2 linked regions of the Phragmitibacter flavus genome follow. Each later gene encodes a partner of the first gene's protein in a complex. Links are inferred from orthologs where the notes say so. Each region holds a gene or a part of one and is shown on either strand. Other genes may lie near its edges.

What was found.
Region 2: the proteins of yajC (region 1) and FEM03_RS21100 are in contact, whole or in part, in a crystal structure (PDB 2RDD), measured with the Escherichia coli proteins. The link is inferred for Phragmitibacter flavus from one-to-one orthologs.

What each region holds. Positions count from the first base shown.
Region 1 is NZ_VAUV01000001.1:206,118-211,806, forward strand. The notes cover bases 1,656-4,617. They hold yajC (preprotein translocase subunit YajC), read left to right. Parts: upstream 1,656-2,951; coding sequence 2,952-3,284; downstream 3,285-4,617. Other genes in these bases: tgt (tRNA guanosine(34) transglycosylase Tgt), read left to right, coding at 1,789-2,955; secD (protein translocase subunit SecD), read left to right, coding at 3,384-4,617. Outside these bases: rnhC (ribonuclease HIII), read right to left, coding at 1-202; FEM03_RS00915 (GatB/YqeY domain-containing protein), read left to right, coding at 342-797; ispD (2-C-methyl-D-erythritol 4-phosphate cytidylyltransferase), read left to right, coding at 961-1,638; more of secD, read left to right, coding at 4,618-5,689. UniProt on the Escherichia coli protein: The SecYEG-SecDF-YajC-YidC holo-translocon (HTL) protein secretase/insertase is a supercomplex required for protein secretion, insertion of proteins into membranes, and assembly of membrane protein complexes.
Region 2 is NZ_VAUV01000020.1:4,618-8,426, forward strand. It holds FEM03_RS21100 (efflux RND transporter permease subunit), read right to left. Parts: upstream 3,411-3,809; coding sequence 201-3,410; downstream 1-200. Other genes in the region: FEM03_RS21105 (efflux RND transporter periplasmic adaptor subunit), read right to left, coding at 3,487-3,809.

The DNA of each region.
Region 1 (5,689 bases):
TCACAAAATCCTCCGTCCCCTTGCCCTGCACCACCACCTTCGGGCCCTTTTCATACACCGCGATGCTCACCTTCTGCCCACTCCCGGCATACAAACAGTAGGGTTTCACCACAAACTCAAAACCCTTCGCCACCAGCAGGGTGCGGAGCTTCGCGGCCTGCAAATCGGTCAGCGGTTTGGTGTAGGTGGTCAACGCGGCCATGAGAGCGACGCACCAAAGAAGAACCCATCCCACTTGTCGAATTCCAATCACAAAATCTTGCCTGCCGCTGCCTCCTTGCTCATTCCCCCAAACTGTGCCAACGTATGCGCCCTCAACTTTCCTCTTCAACATCATCATCATGAGCACCATCGCCGCCCGCCTGACCGAAGACATGAAAACCGCCATGAAGGCGAAGGACTCCGTCACGCTCAACGTGGTGCGCGGCCTCAAGTCCTCCCTCAAATACGCCGCCATTGAAAAAGCCGGTGCCGATGGCGAACTCGACGACAACGAAGCCCTCGTGGTCATCCGTCGTGAAATCAAAAAACGTCAGGACTCCGTCAGTCAATACGAGAGCGGTGGCCGACCTGAACTTGCCGCCACCGAGAAAGCCGAAATCGCCGTCCTTGAAAACTACCTGCCGGCCGCGATGAGCGAAGCCGACCTCATCGCCCTGGTCGATGCCGTAATCGCCGAAACCGGTGCCACCACCAAGAAAGACATGGGCAAGGTCATGAAACTCCTCCAGGAACGCAGCGAAGGCCGCGCCGACAACAAAGTGCTCAGCACCGAAGTCAACAAAAGGCTCGGTTGAGAAGGGTGGGGACACAAGACGGGAAGACAGAAGACGGAAGACAGAAGAAAAAAACGAAGCTTCGGTCAAGCATCCCTCTCCTCATCCCACGCTACCTTCGCGCATTTCCCTCTGGTCTTGTGTCTTCTGTCTTCCAGTCTTGCATCTTGTGTCTCCCACTTTTATGACCTCCGCCCTCATCGTTGCCGCCGGCAGCAGCCGCCGCATGGGTTTTCAAAAACTCACCGCCAGCCTCCTCGGCAAACCCGTCCTGCGATGGACGCTTGAAGCCTTCGACAACTGTCCCGCCATCGATCACCTCGTCGTTGTCGTCAGTGACGCCACCCGTGAACTCGTGCGCGCCTGGGCAGCCGACGGCATGCTGCGCAAACCCGTCACCCTCAGCGAAGGCGGTGCCGAGCGCCACATCAGCGTCTACGGGGGTCTTAAGAAGCTTCCTCCATCGACCGAACTCGTCGCCGTTCACGACGGAGCCCGACCCCTCATCACCTCCGATCAGATCATCCGCTGCATAAACCGCGCCCGCGAAATCAAAGCCGTCGCCTGCGCCCGTCCCGTCACGGAAACGCTCAAACGGGTCGATGAAAACGGCGTGATCACCGGCTCCGTGGATCGCAAGGACACCTGGATCATGGAAACGCCCCAGATCTTTGACCGCAACCTGCTGTGCCAGGCCTACGAACGCGTCATGCAGCAAAACCTCACCGTCACCGACGAAGTCTCCGCCGTCCAACTCCTCGGTCACCACGTTTTTGTCCTCGAGAATCCCGAGTCCAATCTCAAGATCACTTACCCCACCGACCTCCTGCTCGCCGAGCAACTCCTCCAGGCCCGGCTGTGACACAGGCTTGCAGCCTGTCGTCCCTCCCGGATCACCCAAAAAAACAGGCTGCAAGCCTGCTTCACCCACGGGCAAAGTGCCTGTGTCATCCTGCCCAAAAACAAATCCATTGCACCGCGCCCCAGCCTCGCCAGCGTATGCGCCCCCCTTATGTTCACCTTATTAGGCTCCGATCCCCACTCGCTCGCACGGCGGGGAAGGCTCGTCACGCCCCACGGGACCATCGAAACGCCCGTCTTCATGCCCGTCGGCACCCAGGGCTCCGTCAAAACCGTCCATCCCGCCGAACTCAAGGCCCTCGAAGCCCAAATCATCCTCGGCAACACTTATCATCTCGCCGTCCGCCCCGGCATGGAAGTCATGCGCGAAGCCGGCGGACTCCATAAATTCGCCAACTGGGACGGTCCCATCCTCACCGACTCCGGTGGCTTCCAGGTCTTCTCCCTCGGCAAAATTCGCAAGATCAAAGAAGACGGCGTCCATTTCCAAAACCACGTCGACGGCTCCCCGATGGTTCTTGGACCCGAAAGCGCCATGGAAATTCAGGCCACGCTCGGCTCCGACATCGCCATGCTGTTCGATGAGTGCCCACCGCACCCCTGCACTTTCGAATACGCCAGCACCAGCCTCGACCTCACCCTGCGCTGGGCCAAACGCTGTCGTGAATGGATCGACAAAAACCAGCCTCAGACCAACGGCCAGCCCCAGCTGCACTTCGGCATCGTGCAAGGTTCATCCTTCGCTGAACTGCGCGCCCGTTCCGCCAAGGAACTGGTCGCCATGGGATTCGATGGATATGCCGTCGGCGGCGTCAGCGTCGGCGAGCCCGAACCTGAAATGATGGCCGCCGTGGAGAACAGCATCCCTTTTCTTCCGCACGACAAACCGCGCTACGCCATGGGCCTCGGCACCCCGCCGCAAATGCTCGAAATGATCGCCCGCGGCATCGACATGTTCGACTGCGTGCTGCCCACCCGGCTGGCCCGTCACAGCACCCTTTTCACCAAAAACGGCACCGTCAACATCAAGAACCAAACCTTCGCCCGCGACTTCGGTCCGCTTGACGAAGACACCCATCCGCTCTGTCACGGATTCACCCGTGCCTACGTCCGACACCTCATCAAAGCGGGCGAAATCCTGGGATTACGGTTGATTTCCCTCCACAATCTGCATTTCTACCTGTCCCTCATGTCCCGCGCCCGCAAAGCGCTGGAGGAAGGCTATTTCAACGAATTCCGTAAAGAGTTCACCGCCAACTACAAAACGCATACGTCAACGCCAGATTCAACGTCAACGCCAACGCCATCGCCATCATGACCATCATCACCACCGCCCTACTCGCCCAAACCGCAGCACCAGCCCCTGGCGGCGGCGGACTCTTCGGCAACCCGCTCGTATTCATGATCCTCATGATGGTGGTCATGTATTTCATCCTCATCCGCCCCCAGCAGAAGAAGCAGAAGGAAGCCCAAAACCTGCAAAAAGCCCTCGCTCCGGGAGATCAGATCGTCACCATCGGCGGAGCCCACGGCACCGTCACCACCGTGCATGAAAAAACCGTCACCATCCGCGTGGCTGAAGGGAAAATCGAATTCGACCGCACCGCGATTGCCTCACGCATCTCTCCGACCGTTGAAAGCAAATAAGAATAAATAAAAGAGACGAACCGTCCCCTCCGTTAAAAAAAACCCGCGGCCCCCACGCCGCTGCCGATCAACCACCGCTTCCCACCGACCCGACCGTCCATGCACACCCCGGAAATCACCTTCCTCTACGGAGCCGTCCTGCTGTTCCTGCTGTTCTTCTACCTCGGCACCGCGAAGCACCGCAGCAAAAAGATCGCCGGCACCGTCCTTACCCTCGGCATCAGCGCATTTTGTCTGTGGGCCTTCTTCGACATCGGCATTAAACGCGGCATCGACCTCGGCGGCGGCAGCTCCTTCACCGTGCAGCTCAGCCCCGGCGTCAGCGACGACGGCAGCCAGAAAATCATCACCTCCGACTCCGTCCAACAGGCCATCGGCATCCTGGAGAAGCGTCTTAACCCCGACGGTGCCAAAGACCTCCAGCTCGTCCCCCAGGGCACCGACCGCATCAACATCCAGATGCCCGGCGTCGGCCCTGAAGAAGTTGAAGCCGTCCGTAAACAGATCGAACAGGTCGCCCACCTTGAGTTTCGCCTCGTCCATCGCAACAGCGAAGGCGAACTCGCCTCCATGAAGGCCACCGGTCGTCCGGCCATCGGTTACGTGGAAATGCCCGGCACCGAACACAAGACGGATCCCACCGCACCCGCCAGCTACCTCGTCAGTGCCCGTCCCGACCTCGAAGGCAAATACGTCAAAAATGCCTACGCCTATCCTGATCCTCTTCAAGGCTGGACCATCGGTCTCGACTTCGACAGCCTTGGCGCCGATCTCTTCGCCAAACTCACCAGCGCGCATGTCGGCGAACGCCTCGCCATCATCGTGGATGGCGAAGTGATCTCCGCCCCCAACCTCAAAGACGCCATCCTCACCGGCAGCGCCGTCATTTCCGGCGACTACAAGGAGGCCCAGGCACGCGGCCTCGCCACCGCCCTCGAGAACCCTCTCGAAAACCCGATGTCCATCATCGAGGAAAGCTCCGTCACCGCCGCGTTCGGTGAACAGACCGTCAAACAGGGCATCTACACCGGCTACATCTCCGCCGTGCTCATTGCCCTGTTCCTGGTCATCTACTACCGCTTCGCCGGCCTCATCGCCCTCATCGGCCTGGCCGTCTGCATGCTGGTGGTCTTCGGTGCCCTCGCCCTCTTCAACTTCACGCTCACCATGCCGGGGATCGCCGGTCTCGTGCTCACCATGGGCATGGCAGTGGATGCCAACGTGCTGATCTACGAACGACTGCGAGAAGAGATCAAAAACGGCAAGAGCATCGCCTCCGCCCTTGAATCCTCCTTTGAAAAAGCGTTCTCCGCGATTTTCGACGCCAACTTCACCACCCTCATCTCCGCCGTCGTTCTCTTCTACCTCGCCAGCGGCCTGGTCAAAGGTTTCGCCGTCACCCTCACCATCGGGATCTTCGGCACCATGCTCGGTGCGCTCATCGTCACCCGCGTGGTCTTCAACTGGTTGATCGACGCCAACCTCCTCAAGAAAATCACCGTGACGCAGATCATCCCTGACCGGATTTTCAATGTGATGAGCCTGTCACGCGCCTTCTTCATCGGCACCTTGCTTGCCACCGTCGTGGTGGTCGGCATGTTCTTCGTCAAAGGCAAGGAGGCCATCGGCATTGACTTCCGCGGTGGAGCCCTGACCCGCTTCGAAATCAAGGAAGGCCAGCGCATCGAAGCCTCCAGCGTCGAAGCCATCCTCACCGAAGCCGGCCTCAAAGGCTTCTACGTGCAGGAAAGCAGCACCGGCACCAACGAACTCATCACCGTGCGCAGCGAATACGAAGACGGAACCAAGGTCAAAAGCCTCGTTGAAGCCAAACACGCCGATCAGGTCTCCGGCGGCCAGATCGAACGCGTCGGCTCCGTGGTTGGCAAAGAACTCGCCATCCGCTCCCTCATTGCCTACGCGATCGCCATGATCGGCATGCTCATCTATCTGACCATCTTCTACGAATGGTCGTTCGCCCTCGCCGCCATGGTCGCACTGTTCCACGACTGCGTGCTGGCGATTGGCGTCTCCGTGTTGTTCGGCCAGCAACTCTCCGTCATTCACATCGGCGCGTTGCTCACCGTTGCCGGCTATTCCCTGAACGACACCATCATCGTGTTTGACCGTATCCGTGAGATGCTCAAAACCCGCAGCGGCAGCCTGCGCGACCTGATGAACGAAGCCGTCTCCGCCACCCTGAGCCGCACCCTTCTCACCAGCGTTACCGTGTTGATGTCGATGGGCGTTCTCTATGTGTATGGCGGTCCTTCCATGCGCGATTTCGCCCTGCCAATCCTCATTGGTGTGGTGGTCGGAACCTATTCCTCCATCTACATCGCCTCCGCACTGGTGCTCTGGTATGTGAGGGTCACCGGCAAGAACCTCCGCAACCAGATCCTCGA
Region 2 (3,809 bases), on another replicon or contig:
ATTGAGCGGTGCCGAATTTGCGCGTGTGGCCGGTATAAACTATTGGACTTTCTCCTCCTTGAGCCAAGAGCAGAAGCGGTCAGGGCATAAGTCGTCTTTAAGATATCCTCCTGACGAGACTAAAACATTAAACAGGGCACATTTTCGCATCCTGCTTTTTGATGATGTGTTATCTCAGTTCCCAGATGTTTGGCATCCGCTTAATGCGGTTGGGGCAGGGCGGGGGAGGCGGGTGGTTGTTGGGGGTGGTCTTCTGAAACGGCTTTTTTGCGGGAGAACTTGACGGTGAGTTTGCGGATGACCAGATAAAATACCGGGGTGAGGACGAGGCCGAAGATGGTGACGCCGATCATGCCGAAGAACACGGCGGTGCCGAGGGCTTGACGCATCTCAGAACCGGCACCGGAGGCGAGGACGAGGGGGGTGACGCCGAGGATGAAGGCGAGAGAGGTCATCAAGATGGGGCGGAGTCGGAGACGGGCGGCTTCGACGGTGGCGTCGAAGATGTTCTTGCCCTGGTCTTCCAGTTGTTTGGCGAACTCGACGATGAGGATGGCGTTTTTGGAGGCGAGTCCAACGAGCACCACGAAGCCGATTTGAGTGAAGATGTTGTTGTCCATGCCGCGCCAGATGACGCCCCAAAGAGCGGCAAGGATGACGAGGGGAACGATGAGGATGATGGCGAGAGGAAGGGACCAGCTTTCATATTGCGCGGCGAGGGCGAGGAACACGAAGATGACGCAGAGGGGGAAGATGAAGATGGCAGAGTTGCCAGCGAGGATCTCTTGAAGGGTGAGCTCGGTCCAGTCGAAGGTGAAGCCGCGCGGGAGTTCGGTTTTGGCGAGGTTTTCCATCATGGCGATGGCCTGACCGGAGGAGACGCCGGGGAGCGTGCTGCCGGAGAGGTCGGCGCTGGCGGCGGTGTTGAAGCTGGCGGCGATGTCGAGTCCGGTGGTTTCGTGAATGGTGACGAGGGTGCCGAGGGGGACCATCTGGCCTTGGTCGTTACGGACCTTGAGGCGGGTGATGTCAGAGGGTTTGACACGGAACTTGGCTTCGGCCTGGGCGGTGACTTGATAGACGCGACCGAATCGGTTGAAGTCGTTGACGTAAATGGAACCGAGGCAGGTTTGCAGGGTTTCAAAGATGTCGGCGAGGCGGATGCCCATGGACTTGGCTTTGAAGCGGTCGACGTCGACGCGGATCTGCGGGACGTTGGGACGCATGGTGGTGAAGACGCTGGTGAGGCCGGGGAGGGTGTTGGCCTTTTGCATCATGTTGAACGCAACGCCGGCGAGGGCGTCTTTGCCTTGGGCGTTGTTGTCTTTGATTTGAAGTTTGAATCCGCCGGTGTTGCCGAGTCCGTCCACGGGCGGAGGGGGAAAGCAGAACACCATGGCTTCCTGCATGGCACCGTAGGCTCCACTGATCTGGCCGAGGATGGCGCCCATGCTTTTGTTGGGGTCTTTGGCGCGGAGTTCGAAGTCTTCGAGGATGATGAAAAGGGTGCCGGCGTTGGGCATGGCGGAGCCGCCGGAGAGAAGGTGAAAGCCAGGGATTTCGATGCTGTGGGCAACGCCGGGGATGCTGCGGGCGATGCGGGTCATTTCGTTGGTGACCTTGCGGGTTCGCTCGATGGAAGCGGCATCGGGCAGCTGGGCAAAGGCGATGAGATAACCTTTATCGCTGGTGGGAACGAAGCCGGCGGGGACGCTGGTGAAGGTGCGTCCGGTGAGGAACAGCAGGCCGACGTAAATGAGCAGGGCGATCACGGAGAAGCGCAGGGCGCGTCGCACGATGCCGGTGTAGCCGTTGGTGAATTTTTCGAACAGCCAGTTGAAGCCGTTGAAGAGCCAGCCAAGGGTGAAGTTGATGAGGCGTTGGAACCAGTCGGGTTTGGCACCGTGAGGTTTGAGCAGGATGGCGCTGAGAGCCGGGGAAAGGGTGAGGGAGTTGAAGGCGGAGATGACAGTGGCGACCGCAATGGTGAGGGCGAACTGCCGGTAGAACTGGCCGGTGAGTCCGGTCATGAAAGCGGTGGGCACGAACACGGCGGTGAGGACGATGGCGACGCCGATGACGGGTCCGGAGACTTCCTCCATGGCGCGTCGGGTGGCGGCGAGAGGGGTTAGTCCGAGGGCGATGTTTCGCTCGACGTTTTCGACCACGACGATGGCGTCATCGACCACGATCCCAATGGCGAGAACGAGACCGAACATGGTGAGGTTGTTCAGCGAGAAGCCGAACAGTTTCATGACCAGGAAGGTGCCGATGATGGAGACGGGAACGGCGAGCAGCGGGATGATGGAGGCGCGCCAGTTTTGCAGGAAGATGATGACGACGAGAACGACGAGGATGAGCGCTTCGATGAAGGTATGGATGACGGCGTCGATGGACTTTTGGGTGAACATCGTGGTGTCGTAAACGATGCGGTAGTCGAGTCCGGGGGGGAATGATTGTTTGAGTTCCTCCATGCGTTCGCGGACGGCGGCACTGGTTTCGAGGGCGTTGGAACCGGGGAGCTGGAAGACGCCGAGGGAGCCGGTGGCCTGACCGTCGAGATAAGATTCCATGTTGTAGTCGCGTCCGGCGAGTTCGACACGGGCAACGTCTTTGACGCGGGTGACCTGGCCGTCGTCGCCGCTTTTGACGATGATGTTTTCGAATTCGGCGACTTCAATGAGCCGGCCCTGGGTGCTGATGGTGAGTTGGTAGTCGGTGCCCATCGGAGCAGGCGGGGCGCCGAGAATCCCGGCGGCGGCCTGCACGTTTTGTTCGCGGATGGCATTGACGACGTCGGTGACGGTCATGTTGCGCGAAGAGATCTTGTCGGGGTCGAGCCAGATGCGCATCGAGTATTCGGAACCGCCGAAGTTTTGCACGAGGCCGACGCCGGGGAGACGGGCGAGCTGGTCCTTGAGGTTGAGGAGCGCGTAGTTGCCGACGTAAAGATCGCTGAGGCTGTTGTCGGGCGAGATGAGGTTGACGACGAGGGTGAAGTTGGGCGACTGTTTGACGGTGGTGACGCCGAGTCGGCGCACGTCCTCGGGGAGTCGGGCTTCGGCGACGGCGACGCGGTTTTGCACCTGGACCTGGGCGATGTCGAGATCGGTGCCGAGTTTGAACGTGACGATGATGGTGCAGGTGCCGTCGGAGGTGCTGTTGGAGCTCATGTAGAGCATGTTTTCAACGCCGTTGATTTCCTGTTCGATGGGACGGGCAACGGTTTGGGCGAGCACCTCGGGGTTCGCGCCTGGGTAGCGGGCGGTGACGAGGACGGTGGGGGGGACGACCTGCGGGTATTGCTCGATGGGCAGGGTGAAGAGGGCGATGCCACCGGTGAGGGTGAGCACGATGGAGAGCACCGCCGCGAAGATGGGGCGGTCGATGAAGAACTTGGCGAAATTCATTGCGGGTGGCTGGGAGTGGCGGGACTGGACGGGGCGAGGCTGAGCTAACTGGGCGGAGGCAAGGCGGGGCGGAGAATTACTGGGCGGCGGTGGCAGCAGGAGGGGCTGCGGCGGCTGCGGCGGCGCTGGCTTCAGCTTCGGTCATGGGGGTCACCGGGGTGCCGGGGTAGGCTTTGGAGAGACCGTTGATGATGACCTTGTCCTGCTCGGTGAGTCCTTCGCGGATGACGCGTTTGCCGTTGATGACGGGTCCGAGAATGACGGGACGGGGGGCGACGATGTTGCCTTCGCCGACGACCATGACGACCTTGCTGGCCTGGTCGGAGCCGATGGCCTTGTCGTCGATGAGCAGGGCTTCGTATTCGCCGCTGTTGGGAACACGGACGCGGGCGAAATAAC